One region of the Geobacillus sp. LYN3 genome, then DNA from elsewhere that is predicted to be linked to it. Evidence: predicted binding sites of a transcription regulator. Region 1 holds the regulator's gene; each other region holds the start of a gene.
The links. The regulator Rex, encoded in region 1, represses fermentation and respiration genes when NADH is low (regulators of the CRP and FNR family bind a similar motif). The targets are predictions, from matches to a motif close to TTGTGAAATATTTCACAA.

Region 1 (7,455 bases):
ACGTTCTAGCTCCAGCATTTCCGCCTTTTTTGCGACATAGTAGTCATAATCGCCTAAATACTCGGTAATTCCGTCACTAGAAAGCTCATATACTTTCGTGGCAATTCGATTAATAAAATAGCGGTCGTGAGAAACGAATAAAATAGTTCCGGGATATTCGATTAAGGCGTTTTCGAGCACTTCTTTACTGTCTAAATCAAGATGGTTTGTCGGTTCGTCTAAAATAAGGAAATTGGCTTTTTGCATCATTAGTTTGGCAAGCGCCAGTCTCGCTTTTTCACCGCCGCTTAAGGCCGATACAGGTTTTAATACATCGTCTCCAGAGAATAAGAAACTTCCGAGCACGGTGCGGATTTCTTTTTCCGTTTTGTCAGGGTATTCATCCCAAAGTTCATCGAGCACGCGCTTATTCGAGGACAAATCGGCCTGGTTTTGGTCGTAATAGCCGATTTGCACGTTCGAACCGTAACGGAAATGTCCTGATTGCAGCGGAAGTTTGTTTACAATCGCTTTTAACAACGTTGACTTTCCGATTCCGTTTGGTCCGACCAAGGCGATGCTTTCACCGCGCGTGATGCGGAAACGAATGTTGCGAATGAGCGGCTTGTTCTCATCATATCCGACTGCGACATCTTCAGCGATTGATACGTCATTTCCGCTTTGTCGCTCGATGTCAAAAGAAAAGGAAGCAGATTTTTCATCTCCTACTGGTTTTTCTATTATCTTCATTTTTTCCAACTGTTTCCGCCGGCTTTGTGCACGTCTTGTTGTGGAGGCACGGGCAATATTGCGTTGAATAAAGTCTTGGAGTTTTGCGATTTCTTCTTGTTGTTTTTCATACAGTTTTCGTTCTCGTTCATATTCGGCTGCTTTTTGTTCTAAGTAACGGCTATAATTTCCTGTGTATCGTTTCAATGTTGTCCGTGACAGCTCATATACTTGGGTGACAACTTTATCAAGAAAGTAGCGGTCGTGGGATACGATAAGAATAGCGCCAGGATATGTTTGCAAGTATTGTTCGAGCCATGTTAATGTTTCAAGGTCTAAATGGTTTGTCGGTTCGTCCAAAATAAGCAAATCAGGCTTCATTAAAAGCAGTTTTCCAAGCGCCAGACGAGTTCGTTGTCCGCCGCTTAACGATTGAACGGGAGTCGTCATATAGTCATATTTCGCAAATTGTAAGCCGTGTAAAATCGAACGAATATCCGCTTCGTATTGATAACCGCCTTGTTCTTTATAGCGTTCTTGCAATGCATCATAATCTTTCAATAATTTTTCATAGCGGGAAGAATCGGCGATTAGATCAGGGTCTCCCATTTGCAGCTCCATCTGGCGCAATTGTTTTTCTATTGTTTTTAGAGGAGCAAATACTGTCATCATTTCTTCCCAAATGGATAAAGAGGAGTGTAGACCGCTATCTTGAGCAAGATATCCGATCGATACTTCTTTTGGTTTGATGATTTCTCCACTATCGTAAGACATCTCACCAGCAATAATTTTTAACAGTGTCGATTTTCCTGCTCCGTTTCTTCCGACGAGCGCAATCCTATCTTTGGATTGTATTTCTAATTTTATATTCGATAAAATAAGGTCAGCACCGAAATATTTTGTCAGTTGATTGACTTGCAAAATAATCATTGTTGTTCACCTCTCGTTTAACAATAATAGTGTAGCGTAATTTGTTTTCTTATCGCAATAAAACAAAACGATAAAAGACAGATGCCCAAAAATAGTGTATAGTTTATAAATGGAGGAGATATGCGTGTCATCATTTACGCATTTTAATGAACAAGGCCGTGCAAAAATGGTCGATATTACGGAAAAAGAGGATACCATTCGAGTAGCGGTAGCACAAACGAGCGTGACCGTAAATAAAGAAATTTACGAGAAAATGACAAATCGCATGATTGAAAAAGGGGATGTGCTTGCTGTTGCGCAAGTAGCCGGCATTATGGCCGCAAAAAAAACGTCTGATTTAATTCCAATGTGCCACCCTCTTATGTTAAAAGGTGTCGACATCCAATTTGCATGGCATGTCGAGGAAGAAAAAGCGCTTTACCAATTGCTGATCACCGTAACGGTAAAAACAAAAGGAAGTACAGGTGTGGAGATGGAAGCGCTGACGGCTGCTTCTGTTTGTGCACTGACCGTGTATGATATGTGTAAGGCGCTAGACAAAGGGATGGTGATTGGCCCAACCTATTTAGTGGAAAAATCAGGTGGGAAATCAGGCCATTATCAACGAGAAAACAGTAGTGTTGGGGGATTTGCGAATGAACAATGAACAACCAAAAATTCCGCAAGCAACTGCAAAACGTTTGCCACTATATTACCGCTTTTTGAAAAATTTACATGCTTCAGGAAAACAACGAGTTTCTTCTGCGGAATTAAGTGAGGCAGTAAAAGTTGATCCCGCGACCATTCGTCGTGATTTTTCCTATTTCGGTGCGCTTGGCAAAAAAGGATACGGATATAATGTCAATTATTTATTATCTTTTTTTCGCAAGACGCTTGATCAAGATGAAATTACCGAAGTGGCGTTATTTGGAGTCGGGAACTTAGGGACAGCGTTTTTAAATTATAATTTTACAAAAAATAATAATACAAAAATTGTGATGGCATTTGATGTCGATCAAAAGAAAGTAGGAAAAGAAGTTGGCGGTGTGCCAGTATATCATTTGGATGAATTGGAAAATCGCCTTCACGAAGGAATTCCTGTTGCGATTTTGACCGTACCGGCTCCTGCCGCTCAATGGATTACGGACCGTCTCGTTCAAAAAGGGATTAAAGGAATTTTAAACTTTACACCCGCTCGATTGAACGTACCGAAACATATTCGTGTCCATCATATTGATTTAGCGGTTGAATTGCAATCATTAGTCTATTTCTTAAAAAATTATCCGGCCGATAAAGGAGAGAATAAAAAGTGAAATATTTGTTAATTGTGCTTGTTATTTTATTATTGTTTGGAACGAAAAAACTTCCGGAGCTGGGCAAATCGCTCGGTCAATCGCTGCGGGAATTTAAGGATGCCACTAAAGGATTAACAGACGAGGATGAAAAAAAGCCAGACCAATTATGATTTGTTAGGATGATTGAAGTATGGACGATAAAGAAATGTCGGTGTATGAACACCTGGGAGAATTACGAAAGCGACTTATTATTGTTCTTGTGTTTTTTGTCATTGCCCTTATTGCTAGTTTCTTTTTCGTGGAGCCCGTCATTTTATATTTGCAACGAACAGACGAAGCGAAAGAACTAACGATGAACGCCTTTCGTTTAACAGACCCAATAAAAATTTATTTTCAATTTGCGTTTGTGATTGCGTTTATTCTTACCGCACCAGTTCTGCTTTATCAAATTTGGGCGTTTGTCAGTCCCGGGCTGTATGAAAAGGAACGAAGAATCACATTAAGCTACATTCCGATTTCGATCTTTCTCTTTTTAGCTGGCATTAGTTTTGCGTATTTCATCTTATTTCCTTTCGTCGTTCGTTTTATGCAAAATTTAGCGTCCCGTCTCGGTATTCATCAGGTGATAGGGATTAATGAATACTTTGAATTTTTGCTTCATCTGATCTTGCCATTTGGAATTGTATTTCAGCTGCCGGTAGTTGTGATGTTTTTAACAAGGCTTGGCTTGATTACACCGATGCTATTAATAAAGGTGCGCAAATATGCTTATTTAGCATTATTGATTTTAGCGGCGGTCATTACGCCGCCAGATGTGCTGTCACAAGTCATTGTTATGATTCCGCTTTCGATTTTATATGAAGTGAGCATTTGGATTTCGAAAATAGCTTATCGCAAAGCGCTATTGGCGCAGACGGAACAAGAAAACCTCCCGTGAATGCGGCGGGAGGTTCATTTTTTAAAGTAAAGTACTAACAGACGTATCGCAGTTCCAAAATCAAGCGTAGCTATTATCGCAAGAACGATCGTGAAAAAATTCCAAATGGTTTCATCCGCACTTTGAATCGACAAGTAAGTGAATAAGATGCCCATAAGGAAATAGAAAAAAGCGAATTGTAATGGTGACCTTTTCATCGTACTAAAAGCCTCCAATAATGAGTTGTATCTGTTCTGTTTGCCGCATCATTTTTTCTATCTCATCTGCAAATATCGTTTGTATTAATACGACGAACGTATTCATAGTGACGTGGGCAAAAATCGGAACGAAAATACGCTTTGTTTTCGCGTAAAGAAACGCGAAGGTAAATCCCATTGTCGCATACAGCAGCAAGTGTTCCAATTCCATATGGACAACCGCAAATAAAAGAGAACTAACTAGTGCGGAAATGAAGAAATTATATTTTTGATATAGTGTTCCGAAAATAATTTTGCGAAAAATAATTTCTTCTAAAATCGGTCCGATGATAGAAGTAACGACCATCAATAATGGGGTGACTCGAATCATCTCGACAATTCGTTTGGTATTTTCTGAACCGGGCTCGATGCCGAGCAAGCGCCATTCAATATTGGCGGCAATGCTTTGGGCAAACAAGGCTAAAAAGACGCCGCCAATGGCCCACATCCATGCCGTAGATAACGGAACGCTATAACGGGTGTGCCGCTGTTTTATATCTTCACGCAAGAAAAAGAGAATGATGAGAAAGGCGATGGAAAAGCTGATCACCGCCCAATAGCCAGAGGCGATCTCTGTTGCCACAAAGTCATTTTTTGCGTGTTTTCCAACACCGAGAAAATGCAACAATGGGACCCCTGCAATACCTGATAGCAGCATGATGACATACGTAATAATGACATACCAGTAGCGTCGTTTCAATGAAACTTACCCCTTTGCCGATAAAATAATATAGTGATACTTCCCGTATTGTAGCACATCTTCTATAAAAAATGACAAAAAAAGAATGGATTGTTGTTTAGGTTTGTGGAAATGTGAAATAATTAAAAAGGGCAGGAAACGAGAAAAAACATATTATTTTTTGGTGTTTCCCACTTGCAAAAAAAAGAGAAGTTCATTAATATTATAAGTGTGTTAGCACTCAGTTAAGACGAGTGCTAATAAGAACGGCAAAAATTATTATCAAGGAGGTTGTTTTCCGTGTTAAAGCCATTAGGTGATCGCGTTGTCATTGAAGTGATTGAAACAGAAGAAAAAACTGCAAGCGGCATCGTATTGCCAGACACTGCGAAAGAAAAGCCACAAGAAGGCAGAGTTGTTGCTGTTGGTAAAGGTCGCGTGCTTGACAGCGGTGAACGTGTAGCTCCAGAAGTAGAAGTTGGCGATCGTATTATCTTCTCGAAATATGCTGGTACAGAAGTAAAATATGATGGCAAAGAATACTTAATTTTACGTGAAAGCGATATTTTAGCTGTTATTGGTTAATATAGCGTTGATAACATAGATATGCAAAAATAATACTTAACAAAATACTTAACGATTCTATTTCATAAGGAGGTAACGGGGTATGGCAAAAGAAATTAAATTCAGCGAAGAAGCTCGTCGTGCGATGTTACGTGGTGTGGACAAATTAGCTGATGCGGTAAAAGTAACGTTAGGTCCAAAAGGCCGTAACGTTGTATTAGAGAAAAAATTCGGTTCTCCATTAATTACGAATGACGGTGTAACGATCGCGAAAGAAATCGAATTAGAAGATCCATTTGAAAACATGGGTGCGAAGCTTGTTGCTGAAGTTGCAAGCAAAACAAACGATGTTGCTGGGGACGGTACAACAACGGCAACAGTTTTAGCGCAAGCAATGATCCGCGAAGGATTGAAAAACGTTACAGCTGGCGCTAACCCAATGGGCATCCGTAAAGGTATTGAAAAAGCGGTCGCTGTGGCAGTAGAAGAATTAAAAGCAATCTCCAAACCAATCAAAGGAAAAGAATCGATTGCTCAAGTTGCGGCTATCTCTGCAGCTGACGAAGAAGTTGGCCAATTAATCGCAGAAGCAATGGAACGCGTTGGTAACGACGGTGTTATCACATTAGAAGAATCAAAAGGCTTCACAACAGAATTAGATGTTGTGGAAGGTATGCAATTTGACCGTGGTTATGTATCTCCATACATGATCACAGATACAGAAAAAATGGAAGCAGTGCTTGAAAATCCATATATCTTAATCACAGACAAAAAAATCTCTAACATCCAAGACATCTTGCCTATCTTAGAACAAGTAGTTCAACAAGGCAAACCATTATTAATCATCGCAGAAGATGTCGAAGGCGAAGCACTTGCGACATTAGTAGTGAACAAACTTCGCGGTACATTCACTGCCGTAGCAGTTAAAGCTCCTGGCTTCGGTGATCGTCGTAAAGCAATGCTTGAAGACATCGCAATCTTAACTGGCGGTGAAGTTATCTCCGAAGAACTAGGACGTGACTTAAAATCTACAACAATCGCATCACTTGGCCGCGCTTCAAAAGTTGTTGTAACAAAAGAAAATACAACAATTGTAGATGGCGCTGGCGACTCTGAACGCATTAAAGCTCGCATCAACCAAATTCGTGCGCAATTAGAAGAAACAACTTCTGAATTCGATCGTGAAAAATTGCAAGAACGTCTAGCAAAATTAGCTGGCGGCGTAGCGGTAATCAAAGTTGGTGCAGCTACAGAAACAGAATTGAAAGAACGCAAATTACGCATCGAAGACGCGCTCAACTCTACTCGTGCCGCTGTGGAAGAAGGTATCGTAGCCGGCGGTGGTACAGCATTAATGAACGTATACAATAAAGTTGCTGCGATTGAAGCAGAAGGCGATGAAGCAACTGGTGTGAAAATCGTTCTTCGCGCAATTGAAGAGCCAGTTCGCCAAATCGCGCAAAACGCTGGTTTGGAAGGCTCTGTCATTGTTGAACGCTTAAAAACAGAAAAACCTGGCATCGGCTTCAACGCGGCTACTGGTGAATGGGTAGACATGATTGAAGCTGGTATCGTAGACCCAACGAAAGTAACTCGTTCCGCACTTCAAAACGCAGCTTCTGTTGCCGCTATGTTCTTAACAACAGAAGCAGTTGTCGCTGACAAACCAGAAGAAAACAAAGGCGGCAACCCAGGCATGCCTGACATGGGCGGAATGATGTAATCCCTATAAAAAACAAGGAACACTGGGAGTGACCCCGGTGTTCCTTTTCTTTTTGGATAGAGGGAAGAGAAGAAACGGAGTCTACAGTATTTGCATAGAGAGGTCTTCTTTTGGAATGTAAACATCTTTTAGACCGATCGGTTGCATGAATACGTCCCTGAGTTGCCGCTTGTCCGGTAACTGAGCGTCCACTCGGGGGGGAAGCAAATAAGAGATGGATCTGAAGTAAGCGAATGGTAAAGAAGGCGTTGCAGATGCTATTATTTTTCCGCAGTTTCCAGTCGTTCCTTCTGCTTCTCTTTTATTACCTTCTTATCCCATTTAAATACTTTATTGAGTAGTTTATATATACTTTTACTTTCTTTGGCAAAGAGCGGCCCCAATATCGCGAGCATGAGAACGTA
Region 2 (5,390 bases), 450 kb from region 1:
TACGAACGTGACTTTCCAATGTTTTTTCCCAATCTGTTCCGCTTCATACGTAAATCCTTTTGCTTTCATAATCGGAAAAAGCGGAATCGGTTTAAACGGCGCATGCAGAATAAACGTGTCCCCCGCTTGAAGCGGTTTAATTGTGTTCATAATTTTTTCAAACGGTTCGATTTTCTTTTGTAAATCTTCGCGGACATCCAACTCTACAATCTTTCCCAACGAAATCCCTCCTTTGTTTTTTATGATAGTAATTTTCATTTTCAAGCGTTGTGATTTTTATCACATCCATTAGAAAAAGATTTCTTTTTCCAATCCTTCTTTATCAATAAGGTAAAATCCATCTTCATTAATATCAATCAATCCTTTTCGCTTTAATTGGCTAAGCGTTCGGCTTACCGTTTCCCGTGAGGTGCCGATCATGTTGGCAAGCTCTCGATTCGTCACATGAGCAGTCAAACGGTAAAATTTCCCTTGCGGTACCGCATTTGTTTTTGTTAAGCGCAACAGAAGCATAATAATTTGTTCATATGTGTTATGAAGAATTTGTTCTTCTAAACGTTTTTGCAAGTCAACGATTTTTTCGCCCATGACGCGAAATAATTTAATGCATACCTCTGGATAGCAAATTAACGTTTGTTCGAAGTCAGCGATTGGGATCGCAATTAACGTCGCTTCGTCGATGACTTCCGCGTGCGCAGGGTACGAACCTTTTAAGAAAAAACCGGTATGCGGAAACATTTCGCCTGTCTGCAAAATCGAGATGATTTGTTCTTTCCCGCTCATATCGGTTTTATAAATTTTTACCGTCCCGGAATGAATGAAATAGACACGCTCGAGCGGGTCTCCTTGCATAAATACAAACGTCCGCGGTTTATAAACGCGTACATGGGAAATCGATACGAGCGACTCCAGTTCATGATCGGATAACTCGCGAAAAAGCGGAACATTTTTTAGTCTCTCTTTCAGCCAATCATTTGTCATTATTCCATCTCCTTACATAAATTTCACAAAAATGTGGCTTTCGCCAAGTGGAGTTCCCTTTGACAAGAATAAAGGAACCACAAGCTTTCTGTTATTTCTATACTACCATTTTATGAGTTTCTTCATATGCGAGCTGTGACATAAATCATAGTATGCGTTTGTCATGACTCACATATTTTTTATTTTTGCAGCGTTACAATGGGGACGAATCAAAGATTAGGAGGTTGAGGATAGATGGAAGTGAACCCATCAGTCCGTCCGTCTTTACGTCCCGAACGGCGGAAACAAAATAGTTTCCTTAAATCAATATTAATTTTTACGATTTTAATCAGCTTTACCGTCCTGCTTGTCGGCGGATACTGGATTTTTAAAGAAATGGCGCCAAGACCGAAAGAGGTCCGAAGCGAAAGCGGCGACGTATTAATGACGAAAGAAACAATTATCGGTGGGCAGTCCGTGTTCCAGAAATACGGATTAATGGATTACGGTACAGTGCTTGGACATGGTTCTTACATGGGGCCGGATTATACAGCAGAGGCATTGAAGATTTACACGGAAGGAATGCAAGAGTATAAAGCAAAAGAACTATATGGTAAATCGTTCTCGCAATTATCCAAAGATGAAAAAACAATCATTCGAGATAAAGTCATTAAAGAAATACGGAAAAATCGCTACAACCCAGTTACCGATGTGCTTGTGTTAACAGATGCACAAGTATATGGGCTTCAAAAAGTTCGTGACTATTACCGCGATGTATTTACAAACGGTGATGGTTGGGGCTTGCAAAAAGGGTTGATTAAAGAATCGGATATGCCAAAAACAAATCGCGCTTGGGTTGCGGACAGCGATCAAATTCAGCAAATTGCCGATTTCTTCTTCTGGACAGCTTGGTTATCAAGCACTCCGCGTATCGGTGACAATATTACGTACACCAACAACTGGCCTTATTACGAAGATGCAGGAAATACAATGACGTTTTCCGCCATGTGGTGGAGCGGTGCAAGTGTGACCATCTTAATTTTATTTGTTGCGATTATTTTGTACTTCTTCTATCGTTATCAATTGAGCATGCAAGAAGCATATAAAGAAGGACAGTTTCCAGTTATCGATTTGCGCAAGCAGCCATTAACCCCTTCGCAAGTGAAATCAGGAAAATACTTTGCGATTGTCGCTGTGCTGTTTTTCGTTCAAACGATGTTTGGCGCGTTGCTTGCCCATTATTATGTAGAACCAGACAGCTTTTTCGGCATCAAATGGATTCACGATTTATTGCCGTTTAACATTGTGAAAGGCTACCATTTGCAACTAGCAATTTTTTGGATTGCAACATCATGGTTAGGTATGGGGATTTTTATCGCACCGCTTGTCGGCGGACATGAACCGAAAAAACAAGGGCTTCTCGTTGATATTTTGTTCTGGGCGCTCGTTGTTCTTGTCGGCGGCAGCATGATCGGTCAATGGCTCGGTGTGAACGGATATTTAGGGAACAGCTGGTTCTTGCTTGGCCATCAAGGATGGGAGTACATTGAGCTTGGCCGCATTTGGCAAATCATCCTGGTAGTGGGCATGCTCATTTGGCTGTTTATCGTCTTTCGCGGTATTAAGAGCGGATTAAAGCGGGAGAGCGATAAAGGCGGATTGATTCACTTATTGTTCTACTCGGCGATTGCAGTGCCGTTCTTTTACATCTTTGCGTTCTTTATGAAACCAGACACGAACTTTACAATGGCAGATTTCTGGCGCTGGTGGATTATCCATTTGTGGGTAGAAGGAATTTTCGAAGTGTTTGCGGTTGTTGTGATCGGCTTTTTGTTAGTGCAATTGAGACTTGTTACAAAAAAATCTACAGTAAGAGCATTATATTTCCAATTTACGATTTTGCTTGGCAGCGGGGTCATCGGAATTGGTCACCACTATTATTACAACGGTTCGGCGGAAATATGGATTGCGCTTGGCGCCGTTTTCTCGGCGCTCGAAGTCATTCCGCTTACATTGCTTATTTTAGAAGCATATGAACAATATAAAATGATGCGCGACGGCGGAGTTAACTTCCCTTATAAATCGACATTCTGGTTCTTGATTTCTACTGCGATTTGGAATTTAGTTGGAGCTGGCGTGCTTGGGTTTTTAATCAACTTGCCGGCAGTCAGCTACTTCGAACACGGACAATTTTTAACGCCAGCTCACGGCCATGGAGCAATGATGGGGGTTTACGGCATGTTTGGCATCGCAGTGTTGCTGTATTCGCTGCGCAATATTGTCAAGCCGGAAGCATGGAACGATAAATGGCTAAAATTTGCCTGTTGGATGCTCAATATCGGGCTTGCAGGGATGATTGCAGTGACGTTGTTGCCAGTCGGCATTCTGCAAATGAAAGAAGCGTTTGAACATGGCTATTGGGCGTCGCGCTCTCCAGCGTTTTTACAACAGGATCTTGTACAAACCTTGCTTACGATCCGTGCTGTTCCAGATACGATTTTCTTAATTGGTGTCATCGTGATTATGGGGTTCAGCGTAAAAGCGCTATTCCATTTGCGTAAACCGACACACGGCGAGGGAGAAGCGCTCCCGGTTGTCGATCTGACAAAAGAAGAATAAACAAAAAAGAATCACAGCACAAATAGCTGTGATTCTTTTTATCTTTCTATGATAGCGCTTTCTATCTTGTTTATTGTTAGGTTTTCTGCATTTTTTCTTTTTTCTCGTGACATTGAAAACAGTATAATGTTTCTTTTTCGTCGCAAATGACGCCGTTTAAGAAACCATGAAAACAATGTATCGGTTTGCCGCACTGCGAACAAAAGCCAACAAGCTCTTCCAATCATCATTTCTCCTTTCACAGGCATTGAGAATTTTCATCCATCAATTGTGATATTCGTCACTACGACAAACGACAGAAATGATTATGATGTATACATAATTAATTATACTATAAAGGAGGCAATAAGTATGAATCAATTTGCCGCAAAAATTCATGCACCTGACTATGAGCCGAGAGAAAGACACCCTGCGATCTTTCGCTTATTCGATAGCTTAAAACCAGGTGAAGTGATGGAATTAACAAACGATCATGATCCGCGTCCGTTGCATTATCAGTTTATGATGGAACGTCCAGACCAATTTACTTGGGAGTACTTGGAAGAGGGACCAGAAATTTGGCGAGTCGCAATCGGCAAAAAATAAACATGAATGCTAAAAAAGATTCCCGAAAGAATGACGGGAATCTTTTTTTTTTTGTTGCTTCCATGGTACAGTAAAACAAAGATTTTGGTGAAAGGGGAAAAATGAATGAACAAAATGGCAGGAGTGGTTCTTGCCGGCGGGCAGTCGCGGCGTTTTGGCAGCCCGAAAGCGTTTGCCAAATTTAACGGAAAATATTTTTTTGAAATTGCTGTGGAAACGTTACGCACAGTAGTAGAGGATATTTATATTGTTAGCCATCCTTCGCTAATAGACTGTTTTCGACAAAAGACGGCGGAAAAAGTGATTATGGACGATGAACGGTATCGTGGCCAAGGGCCGCTTGCCGGAATTTATACGGTCATGAAAGAATGCGAAGCGGAATGGATATTTGTGCTTCCGTGCGATATGCCGTATATGCGTCCAGAAGCAGCGGCAAAACTTGCTAAATATGCGAACGAGAAGTTTGATGCGATTATCTGTGCGCATTTCGGCCGAATTCAGCCATTAGTTGGCATATATCATCGGCGAACATGCAAGCAGATCGAAAAACTTCTACAGGCACAAGATAATAGGATGAAATCGCTTTTTCGCCATTGCCATGTCCACTATGTGAACGAGCAAGATTTTTGGGAAGATGAGATCGTCTTTCGCAATGTAAACACGCCGAATGAGTTTGACGATATTGTGACATAAGTCACTTTGTGATATTTATCACATTAGTGTCCTCTCCAATGCAGTACAATGAGAACAAGGAGGGGGATAGTAGTGAGGGACTTTAACGAAAATCCGTTTATTGTGATTTGGGAACTAACAAGGGCATGTCAGTTAAAATGTGTTCATTGCCGAGCGGAAGCGCAATATCACCGCGATCCGCGCGAATTGACATTCGAAGAAGGGAAAAAGTTAATTGATGATATATATGAGATGGATCAGCCGCTTCTCGTGTTTACTGGCGGGGACCCGCTCATGCGCCCAGATGTATATGATCTTGCCAAATATGCGATTGACAAAGGACTTCATGTTTCAATGACGCCAAGTGCGACGCCGAACGTGACAAAGGAAGCGATTCGGAAAGCGAAGGAAGTTGGCCTTTCTCGTTGGGCGTTTAGTTTAGATGGGCCAAACGCGGAAATTCATGATCGTTTTCGTGGGACATCCGGTTCGTTTGATTTGACCATAAAAGCGATTGAATATTTACATGAACTCGATATTCCGGTGCAAATTAA
Region 3 (15,589 bases), 1.2 Mb from region 1:
GAGAAACGGATACTCTTCCTTAAACATTTTATTTATATGTACTATCATATTTTTGTTGTCTAAATGAATATATGGTTTTAGTTTTTCCCGGAACATTTCGATATTGGTTCTAACAGAACCATGGGCCCCTTCGACTACTCCATCCGAGTACAGCACTAACGTTGCTCCTGGAGCGTAATTTAGTTTTCCCGTTTCCACATGGAGATACGATAACAACCCGATCGGGGCACATCCTTGGTCCAGCTCCTCGACTAAACCGTTTGGATGAAATAAAAAGCCAGGAGGATGACCTGCCGAAGCATATTCAATGAACTTTTCTTTTGTGTTTACCATCGCATAAACGGCAGTAAAATAATACGTATTCATTGGCCCATCTTCATGGTACAACAACTGCATATGTTTATTTAACTCATGAAATACTTCTTGCGGATAAATGCATTTTCGAATAACCCCATTTAATAATGAACGAACGGACATACAAATGAGTGAAGCAGCTACTCCGTTCCCCATCACATCCATCAAAAAGATTCCGTATCGGTCGCTATCAATCCGATACCATGCATACATATCTCCCCCTAATTCTCCTGAAGGGACGTACATACCATATATATCAATCGCTTCCGTTTTAAGCGGCTTGCTCAATACACGTTTTTGCACTTCCTGCGCTAATTTTAAATCATCTTTTAAGCTTGTTGCGGTCTTTTCGTTTTTGATCATATCTGAAAATAGAAAAAGATAAAAAATCAGATGCCCTTCTTTATCATGAATCGCTGTAATCATCGTCTGTTGAGCATACACTTCCCCATTTTTCCGGCGCCCACGCAGACTCCCTCTCCACTGTCCTTTTTCAGCGACAGTTTTCTTAATGGTTTGATAAAAATGTTCATTGTAGTAACCAGAATACAAAAAGTCTAATGACAAACCGATTGCTTCTGACCCGTACCCTGTAATTTCTGTAAAAGCGGGATTAATAAATTGAATAACTCCATTTTCATCTGTGATCAATATGCCCTGCTGTACATGTTCGCACACTTTTTCCGCTAGTAAAAGCTTTTCATTCATTTTTTTTATCTCCGTAATATCCGTAATCACTCCACTTAACATTACTAGCTTTCCATTTTCATCAAATGCGGGAAACGTTTGATCCAAAACCCAGCGAACCGTCCCATCCTGTTGATGAATAATGCGATATTCATGTTCAAGACAGCTTCCCTTCCAAAGAGCAGATTGCTTTTTCTCTACCTTTTCTCGATCTTCCGGGTGAATAACTTTTTTCCATAGCTCTACATCTTGATAAAAGGCTTCAGGCTGTATTCCGTAAATCTTCTCGCAAGCCGGAGAAACAAAAATAACCCGCCTTTCCGCTAAGTTAGCTAGCCAATAAACTTGGTCCGCTTTATTATAGAGTGTGTTCCATTCGTCAAGAAGTTCCAATAATTCTTTTAACGAAACATTTTTGTCTTTCCTGATTTTTTGCAAATGCTTATGAATCATATCCCATTCTCCATAAAAAAATTAATCGCATCTTTTTCCGTATCGAAAAGTTTAATAAACGAAGCAAACTTAACAATATGGAAAATTTCTTGAAGCGAATCTCGAACCCCTGCGATCACCAGCTCTTTTTGCTGCTTTCTTGCCGTCATGACACTATTGGCAATAATGCCAAGACCAGCGCTATTAATATATTTCACTTGTTCCATATTTAATATGAGATACTCAGCTGGATTTTGAATAAACTTAGCCATCGCTTTTCGAAATTGTTCGGTATTGTTCAAAGTAATATCTTCATTCCATACGAAAACATCAATTAGTTCATGCTGTGCACCCATATTCCGTTCCTCCAACAGTCGTCAATGAGCTTTATATTTACACATATAAAACAATACGTTATTCCCTTTTTGTTCAATATAAACATCGTCTACAATATGAGTGATAAGCTGCAACCCCCTACCACGTAAGCCTTTGTTGACCTCATCCTTTCTTGTAATGTCAAATTTCTTTCCATGTTGCTTTACACCAATAATCAAATTCTCTTTTCCACATTTCCAAAATACTTCAAAAGGCAGCTGGTTTGTTTTTTGACAATATTCATACGCGTTCGTACACGCTTCCTCCGTTGCTAATCGAAGAAAGAGACAATCACGTGGCAAAAATCCCATTTCACTTGCGATTTGCTCGGTTATATCCATCGCTTTCATAATATCAGAATCTTCCATTACTGTGATATTTCTCCTTATACTTATACTTTCCATCAATATTCCCCCTATTTCTTCTATAATATGTGTGCTAAATAGTACTTTTGTAAGTACGATAACACTTTCTATTCATAGGGGATGAGCATCTTTATAACAACACAGCAACATCGCACTATGTTCGCTTCTATATGTTTATTATAACTAAATACCTAGTTCTTATATACTATTAATGATTATAATACAAATTTATTTTGCTTCCTATTTCCTATATACCAAAACATTTCCATGTTAAACAAGCAGAAAATAAAAAAGGAACATCATCGATCCATAATTTTGTCTAATGATGTTCCTCATTGATAACTTTACGATTGTTTAACTGATATACAAGAGCAATTAGCTGAGAACGGTCGTTTACCCCTATTTTTTGAAAAATATTTGTAATATGGTTTTTCACCGTATGAATGCTAATAAATAATCGATCCGCAATTTCGCGGTTGCTGCATCCTTGGACTAATAAGTTTAACACATCCATCTCCCGGGTCGTTAAGCGTTCCGATAGCATATCGATATTCAATTCTTGCTTTGACGTCTGATAAGTATTTTGCTTCATGACCATTGTGCCGATCCCTATTAATGCCGCAACATATACTTCCGCTTCTTTTGCAGCCTCGATATCTTTCAAATGAACAGCCATCACGCCGTGCACATGTTCATGAACCGAAAATGAAATTTCCATTACAGTCCCAAACTTTGTTTCACGCAGCTTCGGTATATTTTCTAGCAGTCTTTTTTCAGTAGAAAAGTAGCGTTGGCAAACATCTTCATAATATTCTGTTACTTGTTGTTCTGAAATGGCGCCACAATGAACCTTTACTTTCCTTTTATGATCGGCTAACACTGTAAATGCGAAATCACCGTACGCCAGTTCCGCAACAAAATCTGTCATCATCCGTATAATTTCATCGGTATCTTTTACAACATTCATTGCCCGGCCAATTTCTATTAACATCGATAATCTCATGAAATGTCGATCCATTTTTATGTAAGCTAATTCATATTTGGAATGTAATTGCCAATATTTCATGAGAATAGCGCCGATTTGGACTGCCTCTTTCGGTAATGAACGTTTTGTTTGACTGCCGATCACAATCCAGCCTTCTACTTCATCGTTGTGCAAAATCGGATATATCACAACAGTACTCGGTTTTATTCCATTTTTCACGAAAAAAGCAAAACGTGGGTCAAGCGCGGCATTTTCAACACAAACAACATTGTGCGAATGAAATAGGGAGTTTGATAGTGGAGGAAAAGCGGTCTTTATCTGCTGATTCCAAAGCTGTTCTGCCTTTTCTCCCACAGCGTGTGCAACAACCCATTCGCGATTTTGCCGTTTTATATACAATGAAAAATCTATATCAGAGTCTATCTTTTGAAACATATGTAAAAAATCGTCCATATGCAAAGAAAACTGTTGCGCACGATCCACTGCCGTATCTAATAAATAGAAGTACTGTTCGTAATGTTGTTTTTGTCTATTATTGCTAATAAACTCGCCACATATTGTTGCCATTTTTTCAATATCATTTAACTTTTTTTCCACCGCCGATATCGTTTGCTCTTTTGTTTGTTCAATGGCTTGAAGCCATATTTGTGAGTCAGGGAAACGAAAACACTGCTCCTTGATCATCGGTTTTGTCTCTTCTTCAATAAACGCACCTGCCCAAATCCAATACTCGACTTTTTGTTCCACTAGTACAGGTGCGACAATTGCCTTTACTCCCCAATACCCTGTCTGAACAACCATCGGACGTTGCCATTCGGTATAGTCATTCGGAAAACATGAAGGAGGAAACGGCTTATCTGGAGAAAAAAGTACAAGCTCCGCTAATTCCGTTATATTTGAGACTTTTGTAACAGGTTGATGCTGTAAATCAAGCATAATAATGCTTAACTCCGTGAGTGCTGCATATGCATCTTGAACATGCTGCAAAAAATCTTTAATATTCAATTCCTCCTCAACTCACTTACTTGTAATATTGTCATCCTTATCTATTATTTACGTATAAGTAAAGCGAAGTCAAGTTTAGGAAAATAAGGATAGATAATTCAACTATATAGTCCTATTTTCATATGTTCAATATCATAAGTCGATCTGTTAATAATTTTTTAGTCTTGAAATGCCGATTGATCAAAACCATCAGTTAACAGGCAAACAACCTCTACCATTTTCCATCTATTGTTTACGATTCTATTAATTCAATCTTTCATAACATATAAAAGGCCCGGCACGTTCGTATCATGCCAGGCTTCTGTATTCGTTACTCATGGCTCCATTGTTTTTCGGTCTGCCACCTCTTTATCAATGTTCCAATTTGATATTTGATGCTCTATTTTCTTTTTTATGATCCCGCATGTATACAAGGAATAATGAACTTGCAAACCATGTAATCAACCCAAAGATAAAACTTCCCCACCAATTTTGTGTAAATTGTAGAGAAAATAAAACCGTTAACACACAAATGAAACCACCAATCATCCCATAAACAGACCCTTGCGCAGTTTTCGCTGCTTCTTTAGAACCTTTCTTCATGCCAACCATCATCACAGCAACAACCATAACGGCTGGAAATGCGGCAAAAATTCCCCCGATAACTTTCCATGGTAATAGTTTTGCCGTTACATAACTTAACACAACGGCTGATCCGCCGAATAAAAAACGGAAAAATAAATCACGTCTATCCATACAATCACCTTTAATTAAAAATATCCTGAAATGACAGCAAAAAGGATGGAAACGAGAAACCACCCAGCTATTGATTGTGTAAGCCCACGTTTCCAACCTTGCTTAGTACAAAAGTAAACGGCCCCTATTGCACACATAATATTGATGAACATCCCAACAACGGCTCCTTGAGATAGAACAATCGACTTTTCCACTAATTCACTGCCCTTTGCATCGAGCCGAAGTGTCAGTAATGCTGCTAAAAATACAGCGGGAAAGGCAGCAAAAATTCCTCCTATTTTCGGCCCTAATTTTCTCGAGATAATGGTAGAAGCGACGACCGCGCCTCCCCCTAATAAAAATCGAATAACTATTCCACTAATTGATAATGACTCCAAGATAGATTCATCCTTTCTTTGGTGACCAATCTAGTGAGGTAAATATTATTTTTATATATTTATTTGTGATTATTTTCACGTATATATTGTAAACGACGATAGAACAAACGCTTGTGAACTTTTATTTAATTTTTTTCTTGTAACGCTTACACTTCCAAATTTGTGACAAATGTTTGAATAAAACTTATTTTTTCTTACTCCCAACCATGGCGGCAAATATTTTTATAGTAAATCGATTTAATCATCATATGAACAACGTAAATGCAAACATTCAAAAACAGCATGGCTAGCTGGAACATCAATGAACATTCTGAACTGAAAAAATCTACAAGAGAAAGAGGGAATGCCTCCTTTTGGCTATCTCATCTCCGAATATTCAATAGCCTAATTTTGGAAATACAAACACTTAACCTACAACTTGTCTAATCAAACTTATTATCCTGCTCATATATTAATATCGAATCTTAATTAAAAGAGGTGAAACATATGTCAAAAGATTGGGAAGAAAAATGTAAAGATCACCATAAGCCAAAGATAAGATGTGGTTGTATTAATGGGCAAGTAGTGACAGTGAATGGACCTGCAACGCAAGGACCTCCGGGACCTCCGGGACCTCCAGGACCTCCAGGACCTCCAGGACCTCCAGGGGCTGGTGCTATTATTCCGTATGCATCTGGACTAACTCCTGTTGCACTGTCTACAACTGATGTTTTAGGTGTAGTAGTTAGTACTGGATCTATCCTTGGATTCGGAAGTTCTGCGCCAACTGTTGACCTTAGTGCAGGAACACTAAATCTAGGCACCGCCGCCATAAACATTCCTGACTTCGCATTTGTGGTTCCTCGTGCCGGAACAGTCACTTTTTATGGTCAATAAGTGACACGACATAACTGCAAAAAAGGAAAACGGCACCGTCCCGAACAGTCTACGCTGTTCGGGACAGCGCCGATAATCGGTGATCCGATTTCAATCGTGCTCCACATCACCATGGAATAGTCAAGTTAAGCGGCGGCTTGCTGAGTACGTCAGCCAGCTGCTGTTTGATATCGGCCAATGTCTCCGGCGACTTGGCTTCGGCGCGCAGAACAAGGATAGGCTGCGTATTCGACGGACGCACCAATCCCCAACCGTCTTTGAACTGGATGCGGGCGCCGTCCACGTCTACGACCTTATGACTGCTTGCAAACCGCTGTTTGACCGCGGCGATGGCTTCCGCCTTCTGCTCTTCCGGACAAGGCACGCGCGTCTCCGGAGTGGCATGATACCGTGGGACGTCGGCAAATAGCTGCGACAGCTTGCGGTCATCATTGGAGAGTATACGCAACAACCGCCCCGCCGCGTACAAGGCGTCATCATAGCCGTAGAACTCGTCATTGAAGAACAGATGTCCGGACATTTCTCCTGCAAACGGAATCTCTGGCCGGCTGCGCAGTGTCGCCTTAATATGTGAATGGCCAGTGCGATGGAAGAACGGTTTGCCGCCAAGCCGTTCGATTTCCTCGACCAACGCCTGCGAACACTTGACCTCAACCGGCGCTTCGGCCCCTGGATAGCGACGGAGAATCTCACGCCAGAATAAAATCATCAATTGGTCGCCCCAGAGGATGTTTCCTGCCTCGTCGACGACTCCCAATCGGTCACCGTCGCCATCGAATGCCACACCGAGATCCGCCTTTTCCCGTCGCACCACGTCAATTAAATCCTTCAGATTCTCCGGTACCACCGGATCTGGATGGTGATTAGGGAATGTCGGATCGGATTCGCAATACAAAGGTATGACCTCGCAGCCCCATGCCTCCAAGGCTTTCGGCGCAATCGCCGAAGGGGTCCCGTTGCCGCAATCGACCACTACCTTGAGCTTGCGCGATCCCAGCTGGATCTTGTCTTGCAGCATTTTCAGATAGGCCGGTTCGATGTCAAGCGTCTCCACATATCCTTCCTTCCACGTGTCGATGCGGCTGATCCCTTGTGAGTGGAGAATCCGCTCCATCGTCCGCCGCAATTCCTGAATGCGCTCGCCATAAATGGTAGTCTTATTCATTGCAATCTTAAAACCGTTTTCGTCGCCTGGATTGTGGCTTGCGGTGATGATCATGCCGCACGGCACATTAGTGTACTCGAGGCTGTAGTAGAACATCGGGGTCGTCACCTGACCGATGTCAATCACCCGACACGACGCCTGGCTAAGCCCCGCAATCAGCGCACGGTGTAATGCAGGTGAAGAGATGCGGTTGTCGTGGCCAACCACCACTTTCTCCTCACCGGCTTGCCGTACCATTTCCGCAAACGCCAATCCTAACAAATAGGCAAAATTCTCGTCGAGCTCCTCTCCTGCGCGTCCGCGAATATCGTACTCTTTAAACACGTGCTTCGGTAGAACGGATCGTTGTTCCATCGAAAGACTCATTGAAAGCCACCTCCAATTGCAAGGAATTTGCCATAGCTTCCGTCAATAAATAGGAAAGTGTCGACTCAGCCCCTCGATTCGGATTCGGCCCATCCGAATTTAGGCCGTCACAGCAGCTCCCATCGCTCAGATCGGCGAGGGGAACACCAAGGTCGTTATCGCCATAAAACCAATCGCGGCAGCGACGAACGACTTCTCGGTACGTGTCGTCTCCCAATACCCGATAGGCCTCGCGGGCGGCCAAGGCCAGTTTCATCACATCAACGGGTTGCTGATCCCAGTCAGCGCGTCCGTTGCGGCTGCACCAACCGCGATTGCCGATAGGACGGATGACGCCTCCCTGGCCGCTCATCTTATCCAGCAGGAAGTCGAGGCTTTCTTTAGCTACCTGCAGCGTCTCAACGCGGCCGCGATACCGATAGGCCACAAACAACGCCCACGGCAACAGCCCATTGGCGTAGGTGATTTGCGGCTCATACCAACGCCAGTCATCCGTTCTGTTCATGTGGTAAGCGTCGAGCAAACTCCGCTCAAATACGTCCGCCAGATTGATGAGATCAGCCTCGGTCACACCAGAAGGCAAATCCAAACCGTCTCTCCGCTTAGACAATAGCAGGCAACAAGTCGCAAGAGCCCATGCCTGACCGCGCAAAAACCGCAACCCGCGGCTGGCCGAAAGCGCCCGGCCCAGGATCTCGGCGGCCACACATCTCCGGGCCTCATCATCGAGATTTACGTACGCCACTGCCGCAGCCCAGAGTGATCGGCCTAGGCAGTCGTCTGAGCGTGATTCTGATTCCGGCGTCCGGTCAAAATGAAAGTTATTCTGGAACCAGCCGTCCTCCCTCTGCGCCCAGAGCAAGAAGGCCAAGTATCGATCCAACAGCCGATATAGCCTGTTTTGCTCCTTGGACTCATCGTCTCCAAATAAATCAAGCCACTCCATGCACACCCAGATGGCACGCGCATTGTCATCGGTTGAGTATCCCTCGCGTCGGCGCGGAATGCGCCCCAAGCTATGCTCAAGCAGCCCCGTGTCGTCAGTCATGCGTTCTAAATGATCGAACTTAACGACTGACAGAGGCAACGGGATTCACCTCTCCTTCCAATCGCTCTTTGGCTTTTTCATCACCGTCCGTTTCACTGCAGAGCTTTGCAAACAGTTGCAGGTGTTGCTCGCCTACACGAGGCCAGTGCGTCGTTTCACCAATCTTCCGAATCCGCTCTTCCCACTGCCGCAAAGCCGCATCATCGGCCAACAGCCGCCGCAACTGCCGCTCCCAGGCTTCAGTGTCGCCGTACGGCAGCAACAGTTCCTCGCATCCGCGCAACAGGTCGCGGGCATGTTCATATGGCGTCGAGAGAACCGGACGGCCCACGCCAACCGCATAGGCCAAGGTGCCGCTGGTAATTTGCTGCATCCCCGGATACGGAGTGACGTAAAGATCACACGCCGTCAAATAGGCGATGAGTTCCTCCTCGCTAAAATAGCGGTCGATCATTCGTACGTTCTCCTCCAGTCCGAGGCGACGGATCATCTCCTGAAGCTCCTCGCGGTACGCTTCTCCTTCGCGTTTTTTCACTTCAGGGTGTGTCTGTCCGGCGATGACATATAGCGTCTCCGGCACTTCGCGAACGACTCCCGGCAAGGCGGAGATCACTGACTCGATGCCCTTGCCGCGATTGAGCAATCCAAAAGTGAACATAACCTTGCGTCCTTCGAAGCCCAAGCGGCGGCGAAGGCGATCCCGTTCCTCACTGAGCGGCTTTGGTGAACCGTGCGGAATGTAGAAGATTTTACTCTCCGGCAAGTTAAACGCTCGTGTCAGGTACGAAATCGCCTGACGATTCATAACCACGATAGCGTCGCTCGCATCGGCAATTTCTTGCTGAATACGGCGATAAGGCGGTTGAGGATCAGCAAAGATGGTATGAAACGTCGTGACAAGCGGCTTTTTCAGGGCTCGGACGAAGTCCAGTATGTATTCACCCGCTTCGCCTCCGAAAATACCGAACTCGTGCTGCAAGACCACTACTGAGACATCGCTAAGATTAACCCGTTCCGCCATTCGCGTGTAAGCCGCTCGGTCCTGTGCTGCCAGCGGCCAAAACTTCGGATTGTTCCGGTACACTGAATCGTCATCGCTTTCGTTATAGAGCACAATCACCGGATCGACATCTCGTCGTTTGCCGGCGGCGCTCACGCTCTCAAGAAGATGCTCGGTGAACGTGGCAATGCCGCAACGACGCGGTGGATATGTGCTGACGTATGCGATCCGCTTCATGCCTGCATCACCTCTTGAGGTTGGTTGATAATAGAATTCTCGAACTCCTCGCCGGCAGGCGCCACGGTCCGATACCCGAAAATGCTGTTGCTGAGACGGCTACCATCGCGTACGACTGAACGATCCCAAAGGATGGAGTTCGAACAATGCACGCGAGCACCGATGTAGCAGTTATCACCAATCACCGCGTATGGACCAATCACCGCTTGGTCGCCTACTTTCACATTATTTCCAATTAATACTGGTGGCACCAAGAGGACGCCGGAACCTAATTCGACGCCTTCCCCTGTCCAAACACCTGGCTGAACCTGACGCCCTTGCATGGAAAGAGGAAAACGTCGGTCGAGCGCATCCCAATGAACTTGGCGATAACGTGCCGGAGTTCCCATGTCGCGCCAGTAGCCACTGCTTACCATACCGTAGACTCCAGCGTTTTCCTGAATCAAACGCGGGAACGTTTCGCGTTCAATCGAGACCTCGCGTTGCGCCGGAATATAACGCATAACCTCCGGTTCGAGGATGTACAAGCCGGCGTTGATTCGATTTGACGGTGCCTCTTCAGGGCGCGGTTTCTCAATAAAACGCAAGATCCGTCCGGTATCATCCTGTTCAACTACTCCGTATGAAGAAGGATCATCTACTTCTGTCAGTGCAATGGTGGCAATTCCACCGTGCTGGCGGTGAAACTCAAGAAGAGGAATCAACTGTGGCAAGTGGACGATGTCGGCGTTGAAAACCAAGAACCGCTCATCGAGTAGTCGCTCCGCGTTTTTGATGGCTCCTGCCGTCCCCATCGGAAACGGTTCGAGAGCATACTCAATCTTCACTCCCCAGCGCCGTCCGTCGCCGAAGTAACGACGAATCACATCTGAGCAGTGGTGAGCGGCTATGACAAACTGATCGACGCCTTGTTCACGCAGATGAGTGATGAGGTGTTCCAACCATGGGCGATTTGCAATGGGTGCCATTGGTTTCGGTAGGTTTTCAGTTAGTGGACGTAGACGTGTGCCCAAACCTCCAGCTAGCAGCAATGCTTTCATTTTGCCATCCCTCCATTAGTTTCGAAATTCATAGGGTTTACTAAATTACTATGAAGACCGAAACAGATGGATGAATGAAAAAATGAAAGATGAGAGGTTGATTGTTAGCACTCAATATCACCGGTTGCTAATAATTAGTATACATAATATCCCCTGTGATGGCAAGTAAAACGCTCGTACTTTTGGTTGGACCACATTGAGTTTGCTCAGCGATCTCCATGCTGCTAAAGAGAAAGCCTGAGGATTTGGGACTTTGCGTCCCTCTGTGCTAAGAAGGACGCAAAACAGGAGCGCCAAAAGCTGTCTTTTCGGTATAATACAATTGTTGACATAATATAAGATAATAAGGATTCATACGAGATGAAGGAGGTAAAGATGCCATGCCTTATCCGCTCCCACCATATCGCGTAGGAATTGCCGGCGCAGGCGCTTTTGCTGAGTTCTTGGCCGGCGCTCTCGCTCCGTTGCCGGAATTTCAGTTGACAGCCGTTGCTGGCCGTACTGACGAAAAGCGCCAGCGCGTGCTGGACGCCTATCGCCACCATCGATCCGATGCCGCTCCCCCGCGCGAATATCGGGAAGCGTCCGAACTTATCCACGATCCGGACATCGACGTGGTGATCCTGACAACACCGCCTCACCTCCACGCACCGCTCGGCGAACTTGCGTTGACGAAAGGAAAGCATCTGTTGCTGGAAAAACCAGGGGCGCTGACTTCAGCGGCGCTGAAAAGCAATGCCCAGCTCGCAGCGAAACAACGGCGAGCGTTCGCCGTCAATCTGGTCTTGCGCTACAACCCGTTGGTGGAAGCGGTCGAATGGATGCTCCGTCACCATCTATTGGGTCGTGCGCACCACGCCAGTCTCCACAACGCCGCACACCGCGTCACATCTGGGCATTGGTTCTGGAACCGCGAATTGAGTGGAGGCATCTTCATCGAACATGGGGTTCACTTCTTCGAAGTCGGTCGCCACTGGTTTGGCGAACCTGTGGATGCGCGCGGTTTTGCCGCAACCGAAGCAAACGGCGAGCAGTCGCGCGTGTGGGCGAGTGTGATTCACCGCAGCTGCACACGTCAGGGCCATGTACAGAAAGCGCAATTGCCGACAAAAGAGGCAGGCGCCGAATCTCCGAACGAGTACGTACCGGTTCAGTACTACCACGGATTCACAATGGAGGCGGACGCTCCCGAATCGACACAATGGGAAGTCCACTGTGCCCAAGGGCGGATTGTGCTTGAAGGCTGGATTCCTCAACGTCTGTACGTCGAGGGCGTGCTCACAGCAGAACAGGCAGAACTAATCGACGCTCTTCTCGACACCATACCTACGCAACCTGCGGCAAACGCTGGCGAACAGGTACGGACATGGGCCGCATCGCGGTTCCCGTCGTCCGATCGTACATCCTCTTCTTCTGTTTCCCGCCTACCGTATCGGCGGACGTTATCATTAGTTGATCGACAAGGATGGTATGAGGCGATGGTCCAAGCCCGCTTCCTAGACTTTTGCCGGATGATCCAAGACCCGAACTGGAGCGGACTGGTAACGCCTGACGACGCCGCATCCGACCTAGCCCTCGCCGAAGCTTGCACGGTTTCGGAAGCTTGGCAGGAAGGCTTGAGTCGGGACTTTTCATCCAATCAGACGAGACCGCTTTCACCTTGATTCGCACCCAACCATCTCCTTTCTGGACATCATTAAATAATTCCATCTGTTGGGCGTACGAAAAAAAAACCGCCAACCAGGGAAACGCCTGGTTGACGGTTTCAAATTTTTATAGTTCTGTCGTTGGAAATCAAAACTACCCTATCGTCGTGAACCTTTCTCACCTATGCCACTGAGCCGAATATCATATTTGACCAATGATGCACAACAGGGATTAAGAGTAACCATTCTTCCAAAAATAACAACTGCCCGCTAATTTATCCGGCATCCACGTCGCCTCCCTTTCGCCAATACAATACAGAAAACTAAGACAGGCACAAATCGAAAGAAAAGATCCCTTCATCCATCTTAATAGAAAATAGATAACAAATAATAACATTAACAAACTTAATTTGCTAAAATAATAGAAAAAAAAATAAATTTTCAGGTGAGCAACTTGGAAAAGAAAGGTTTCTTTGAAGAACTATATCTCGCAAATAAAACATATCCCGAATCAAATATCATTCAACGTCTTTCTCCAAAAGAATATATAGAAGTCCTTATTCTTCATGCAGCAAAGCAGCTTGGAGATAAATTTAAGCGCCTTGCCGACGAAAATCGTTTTGATGAGATTATCCAGCTGACAGAACACATTTCCAATTTAGCATCCGATCATCAACAAAAACTTTCTTTACCGCTTTCGATGATTACATATAACTATTCCAACAGGGAATTACCTGTTATTAAAGATTTGTTTTTATCAAGATTGAACTTGTTGCATAATGACAAACACTCAATGAAAAACTTTTTTAAAACTCTTAAATATGAAATGTTGACGGCCGACTCTGTTGATTTTATGGTCAGTTTTATTCGTATGTCGGGATTACAGCTCATCATCCGGCCGCTATTAGAGCTTGAAATCGGGAAGAGCTTTTAGATAATGCGATTAAGACATTTCAGCAAGTGATCCCGAAGAAAGAAATTTTCGGAAAAATTACTGGAACGGTCAAAGAATTTGATAAACCTTATCTGTTCAGCACGGTCCAATCCCTGCATAAAGACGAGATTTTAAAACGATTTAAGCGAGACGAATTTGACTATATAATTATCGATGAATTTCATCATGCCGAAGCACCGACGTATCGAAAAGTGATCGACTATTTTCAACCGAAGTTTTTACTAGGCTTGACCGCTACGCCGGAACGAATGGATGGACGAGATGTTTTAGCGCTTTGTGACCATAACATTGTCTACGAAATTCGCTTGAGAGAAGCACTAGAGGCCAATTTACTAGCACCGTTTCACTATTTCGGTGTATCAGACCATACCGTTGACTACAGTAAAATCCCTCTTAAAAACGGCTTCTTTGATGAAGATGCTCTTGTAAAAGCATTAAAAACCAATGAACGGACAGATTTTATTATCGAAATGATTAAGACCTACGGCTACCACGGTGACCGGATGATCGGGCTAGGATTTTGCACAAACATTGAACACGCGAAATATATGAGTGAGGAATTTAACAAACGTGGGTATCATACAACCTACTTGACCGGTGAGCACAGCATCGATTATCGAGAAAAAGTCATTAAACAGCTAGAAGATGAAAACCACCCTTTAGAGTTGATTTTTACTGTCAATATTTTTAACGAGGGAATCGATATTCCAAAGTGTAACTATTCAGCCACATGATCAAGTGAGCTGAATATTTTTTGTATTTCCTGTCTATGATGTGAATATTGATAGACAAGGAGGTGAATCGCATGTTGACGGTACAACAAGCTGTATTTACAGTTGAGAGCTTCATCGGCAAAGTCCAACAACAAAAACAGCTAATTGCCCATCAACAACAAGTTATCGACCAGATTTTTACAGAAAACAAACAACTACGCAAAGAAAATGAACAACTCAAGTATCGCGTTCAAGGACTAGAAGCACGCACGAAAAAAACAGCTCCAATAGCCATTTGCCCGATCTTCTGACCCTGACCGTTTTGTCCATACCCATTCCTCTCGTAAGCCATCTGGCAACAAGCTAGGCGGACAAGGCGGAGCGCAGAGAGTTTTTAACAACTTTTTCCTAATTGTACAGAGTGATAAAACCACACGCCATAGATTACGATATATGTAATCGGGCGTGTGGTTTTTTCGTGTAAATATCTATGCCTTGTTGTTTCGTTTGTTTTGCTGATACAGTTGTACGATTTGTTCCTCCTGTTCGCGAATGGTGACTTTTGGAACAGGGGTCGGTTTTTTGTTTTGATCGATGGCGACCATTGTTAAAAAGCATGTCGTTGTTAAGTGATGTTCACCTGTAAATAAATCCTCTGTTTCGACTTTGACGAATACTTTCATGGATGTGCGACCGGTCGAGTAGACGAATGCTTCAAGCTTTAAAATATCGCCAACTTTTGCGGACGAAATGAAATCAACTTTGTCAATCGAAACGGTGACGACTGCTTTTCGTGCATGACGCATGGCGGATATTGCCGCAATTTCATCAATGTAAGCTAAAACGGTACCGCCAAAAATCGTGCCGAGATGGTTTGTATCAGAAGGTAATACGAGACGCGTTTGAATCGTTTTTGACTGCTCGACGCTTACTTCCATGATTTCATCCCTCCGTACGCTAAAAGACGCTCGCGGTATTCGCGTGCTGCCTCTACCATCACTTGAAGTGCGGCAATCGTTTCTTCTTCTTTTCGAGTTTTTAATCCGCAATCAGGATTGACCCAAAATTGTTCTGGACGAAGAACGCGAAGTGCCCGTTCGATTTGTTCGCTTAGTTCTTCTTTTGTCGGAATGCGTGGGCTATGAATGTCATACACCCCTAATCCGATTCCCTTCTCATACTCATATGTTTCAAATACAGAAACAAGTTCACCGTGGCTTCGCGACGA
Region 4 (3,768 bases), 460 kb from region 1:
CCACATTCTCAATGGAAATCGGCTTGTCCGTAATCATAAAAAGGCGTTCCTTCATTCGTTTTTTCTCACCTCATTCATTAACCAATGTAAATAACTTTCCTCATCATTGATGAAAAATAAAGGATATGGAATGAAAGATAGCCGCGAAGAAGATTCCCACGTAATAACGGCAATAATATTAGACAACTGTGACAGCGAATCCCAATCGTCCTCGTTTCGCAGCATCACAACCTTTTTATATGATTCATGTTTGTAGCCTTCGACAAGCACGAAATCAAGCGGCAAAAGTTCATATAATGATAAAATTTGCCCGAGCGACCACACGGGCTGCCATGCGTGAAGCTCGAGCAAACCGCCGCCTTCCACTGAAACGGCAACTGCTCCCGCCTGCTCGTGGCGCTTTGAATCCGTATAGGAATCGTTTCTTTCAGGATAACCGCCGTGTCCGTGATGTTTCACTGTTCCGACACGATATCCTTCGGCTGCCGCGATTTTTATCCATTTTTCAATAAGCGTCGTTTTGCCGCTATTTTTATAGCCAACCACTTGCCAAACGTTCATATGTCACTTCCTTCCTCATCTTCTAGCAGCCATACATCGACGGTATCCCCTTTTGCAAATCCTCGCGTCCCTCCAGGCAGCACCATCAGCGCATTTGCTTTTGCCAGCGATGTGACTATATTCGATTTATCTGTCCCAACAGGCGACACGGTTAACCGGCCATCTTCGACCGCCACATAACTTCTAACAAACCGGGTAAACGGATTCGGTTTAGGAAAGTCTGCCATCAACGTTGCCGTCGCTTTCCGTAAATACGGTTTTGGCGAAAATAGACGCGTCCGTACGGCCGGACGTACAAACAACTCATATCCAACGTAACATGCCGAAGGGTTGCCAGATAGACCAAACAACAGTTTTCCATTGAGCTGCGCAACCGTCGTCACGCTTCCCGGACGCATCGCGACTTTATTAAATAACACTTCTGCCCCAAGGCGTTCATAAATGGCCGGCAAATAATCGTAATCCCCAACCGAAACGCCGCCCGTTGTGATGAGAAAATCAACTTGTGGCAGCGCCTTTTGTATTGCTGTAAAACATGTATCCACATCATCGGCTAATTTTCCAAAATAAACTGGCTCCGCGCCGCTGCGTACTACTTGCGCCTGAATCATATAGGCGTTGCTGTTGCGAATTTTTCCGGGAACGAGCGGCTCAGATACGTCCAAAAGCTCGCTGCCTGTCGCGAAAATGCCAATTCGCGGTTTTCTCGCGACTTTCACCCGAGCATACCCGAATGTTGCTAACAATGCTTGCACACCTGGATTGATAAACGTTCCTTTTGGGACGAGCACATCTCCTTTTTTCGCGTCTTCTCCTTGGAACGAAATGTTATCTCCCGGTTGAAAGGGGCGTTTGATCGACATATATGTTTTTCCATCGCGCTCATATTGTTTCGCTAATTCCAGCATGACAACCGCATCGCATCCATCTGGAATTTGCGCTCCTGTCATAATGCGCACCGCTTGAAATGGCTGAACAGTTTTCGCCGCTACTTGTCCCGCTCCAATCGTTTCAATCACTTCAAATTCTACCGGATTGTCAAGCTTTGCCGCAGCGGAGTCAACAGCACGTATCGCAAAGCCGTCATAAGGAGAACGATCAAACGGCGGAACGTCATGATCAGCACGCAATTCTTCCGCCAAATACCGTCCGTATGCCTCTTCTAATGGAACCGTTTCTGCTTCTCCTGTTCCCGCATACTTCATTACTTTTTGAATTGCCTCTGTTACCGGAATAGGAGTTCGTTTTTCCACCATGATTTTATCCCTCTTCCCGCCATATTGATTGCCATTTTTGTAATTCATGCATTCTTTGTTCCAATGTTATTGACATTATCAACCTTTTTCTTCATTTTTTCAACTAATTCTCCCAACACACTATGTTGGCTGTTTACGACTTCATGCTGCTTCATTGTTTCGATGAGCTGTTGTTCTAATTCTTTTATACGTTTTTTCTATTTCAAACTGCCGATGTTGTAGTAACGGAAACATTGCATATCTCCTCTTCCATTCCTTCTTGTTTCCTATTGTACGAAAACGAACAAAAGCTAGTTGTGATGTTAATCACATTTTTTCACTCCATTCGTCATTCGACATCATTTGTTCAAAATCTATTCATATGTGTGATGTACATCACGACATAGAAAAAGGAAAGGAAATATGCTTAAGTTGTAACAATTTATAAATGGAGGTTACCGATCATGGAAAAACGGTTTACAGAACAATCGATCATCGGTGATATCGTAGCACAGTTTCCAAAAGCAAGCGATATTTTCAAAGCATACAAAATTGATTTTTGCTGCGGTGGACAGCGTCCGTTAAAAGAAGCGATACAAGAACGAAACTTAGATGGCAAAGCGATACTAGAACAATTAAATACTCTTTATGCACAATCACTTGAAAAAGATGAAAAAAATTGGTCGGAAGCTTCTTATAGTGAACTGATCGACCATATTATCCAAAAACATCACCGTTACCTGGCGGAAGAATTGCCTAATCTTAGCCCTTACGTAACAAAAGTGCTTCGCGTTCATGGGGCGCATCACCCGCATCTAGCACAAATTCATAAGTTGTTTAACGAGCTGAAAACAGAACTCGAGCAGCATACGATCAAAGAAGAAACTCATGCTTTCCCGCTTATTTTACAATTTGAAGAAACTCCGACTCCAGAAAACAGAGAAACGATGAAACAAGCAATTCGCGAACTTATCAATGAACATGATGTTGCTGGCGATATCATCAAAACGATTCGTGAGATTACAAATGACTTCACCCCGCCAGAAGATGCATGCCGGACGTACCGGCTTGTCTACAATCGATTAGAAGCTCTTGAGGAAAATTTATTGGAACATATTCATTTGGAAAATAACATTTTATTTCCGCGCATTCTTCATGAAACAGAAACATCCTAATAAATAAACCACAACCGGACTGCTCACGATAACGAGCGAGTCCGGTTTGTTTATCCGCCAATATAAGACATTTCAATTTTTTTCCGCGTTTTTGCTGTTTGCTCCGTCCGTTCATCCGAGTAGCGGTCTGTCCGCATGTTCCATGTCGATGCAATCATTTTCTTTATTTCTTCTTTATCGGCCCCGGAACGCAGTTTTTCTTTTAACGAAACGCCGCTTGCAGCAAACAAGCACGTATATAGCGTGCCACCGGCGGAAATGCGCGCCCGGGTGCAGCTTTGGCAAAACGATTCGGTCACCGAAGCGATAAAGCCGACTTCCACGTTCGTGCCAACATAGCGGTAGCGGCTTGCCACCTCGCCGAAGTAGGCTTTTTCCACCGGCTCAAGCGGATGCATTTGCTGCAGGCGTTCATACATTTCTTTTTTCGTTACCACATGGGAAAAATCCCAGCCGTTTGTCGTGCCGACGTCCATATATTCAATAAAGCGGAGGGTAATGCCTCGTTCTTTAAAATAGTTCGCCATCGGAATGATTTGCGAGTCGTTCATTCCCTTTTTGACGACCATGTTCACTTTGACGCCAAGCCCCGCTTCCCGCGCTGCTTCAATCCCTTTTAACACCGGCTTAACCCCGACGCCAACCCCGTTCATCTTTTTAAATACTTCGTCATCTAACGCGTCCAGGCTGACATTGACGCGCTTGAGCCCCGCTTCTTTCAAACGTTTTGCCCATTTCACTAAATGAATCCCATTCGTAGTAAGAGCGATATCGCGAATGCCGGAAATGTGCGCCAG

Region 2: the regulator Rex is predicted to act here: its motif matches at 3,848-3,865, upstream of DCC82_RS06050 (DUF2249 domain-containing protein).
Region 3: the regulator Rex is predicted to act here: its motif matches at 5,379-5,396, upstream of DCC82_RS09695 (DUF3147 family protein).
Region 4: the regulator Rex is predicted to act here: its motif matches at 2,112-2,129, upstream of ric (iron-sulfur cluster repair di-iron protein).

What each region holds. Positions count from the first base shown of each region.
Region 1 is NZ_QCWL01000001.1:700,116-707,570, forward strand. Features, by position in the region: gene DCC82_RS03680 (ABC-F family ATP-binding cassette domain-containing protein) at 1-1,638, opposite strand, end outside; gene moaC (cyclic pyranopterin monophosphate synthase MoaC) at 1,763-2,284, shown strand; gene DCC82_RS03690 (redox-sensing transcriptional repressor Rex) at 2,274-2,930, shown strand; gene DCC82_RS03695 (twin-arginine translocase TatA/TatE family subunit) at 2,927-3,082, shown strand; gene tatC (twin-arginine translocase subunit TatC) at 3,103-3,849, shown strand; gene DCC82_RS03705 (YdiK family protein) at 3,864-4,046, opposite strand; gene DCC82_RS03710 (CPBP family intramembrane glutamic endopeptidase) at 4,051-4,785, opposite strand; gene groES (co-chaperone GroES) at 5,065-5,349, shown strand; gene groL (chaperonin GroEL) at 5,432-7,051, shown strand; partial or broken gene DCC82_RS03725 (cation:proton antiporter) at 7,312-7,455, opposite strand, start outside.
Region 2 is NZ_QCWL01000001.1:1,154,295-1,159,684, forward strand. Features, by position in the region: partial or broken gene DCC82_RS18840 (DUF2249 domain-containing protein) at 1-219, opposite strand, end outside; gene DCC82_RS06040 (Crp/Fnr family transcriptional regulator) at 289-981, opposite strand; gene DCC82_RS06045 (nitric-oxide reductase large subunit) at 1,216-3,579, shown strand; gene DCC82_RS06050 (DUF2249 domain-containing protein) at 3,931-4,164, shown strand; gene DCC82_RS06055 (molybdenum cofactor guanylyltransferase) at 4,270-4,857, shown strand; partial or broken gene DCC82_RS06060 (radical SAM protein) at 4,930-5,390, shown strand, end outside.
Region 3 is NZ_QCWL01000001.1:1,855,309-1,870,897, reverse strand. Features, by position in the region: gene DCC82_RS09720 (SpoIIE family protein phosphatase) at 1-1,494, opposite strand, end outside; gene DCC82_RS09715 (STAS domain-containing protein) at 1,491-1,829, opposite strand; gene DCC82_RS09710 (ATP-binding protein) at 1,851-2,252, opposite strand; gene DCC82_RS09705 (response regulator transcription factor) at 2,533-4,203, opposite strand; gene DCC82_RS09700 (DUF3147 family protein) at 4,555-4,938, opposite strand; gene DCC82_RS09695 (DUF3147 family protein) at 4,953-5,315, opposite strand; gene DCC82_RS09685 (phosphomannomutase/phosphoglucomutase) at 6,298-7,722, opposite strand; gene DCC82_RS09680 (glycosyl transferase) at 7,673-8,809, opposite strand; gene DCC82_RS09675 (glycosyltransferase family 4 protein) at 8,790-10,007, opposite strand; gene DCC82_RS09670 (nucleotidyltransferase family protein) at 10,004-11,047, opposite strand; gene DCC82_RS09665 (Gfo/Idh/MocA family protein) at 11,428-12,711, shown strand; partial or broken gene DCC82_RS09660 (DEAD/DEAH box helicase) at 13,148-14,367, shown strand; partial or broken gene DCC82_RS09655 (IS66 family transposase) at 14,454-14,742, shown strand; gene DCC82_RS09650 (acyl-CoA thioesterase) at 14,850-15,299, opposite strand; gene metE (5-methyltetrahydropteroyltriglutamate--homocysteine S-methyltransferase) at 15,290-15,589, opposite strand, start outside.
Region 4 is NZ_QCWL01000001.1:1,160,518-1,164,285, reverse strand. Features, by position in the region: partial or broken gene DCC82_RS17990 (molybdenum cofactor biosynthesis protein MoaE) at 1-55, opposite strand, end outside; gene mobB (molybdopterin-guanine dinucleotide biosynthesis protein B) at 52-561, opposite strand; gene DCC82_RS06075 (molybdopterin molybdotransferase MoeA) at 558-1,817, opposite strand; gene ric (iron-sulfur cluster repair di-iron protein) at 2,261-2,971, shown strand; gene moaA (GTP 3',8-cyclase MoaA) at 3,022-3,768, opposite strand, start outside.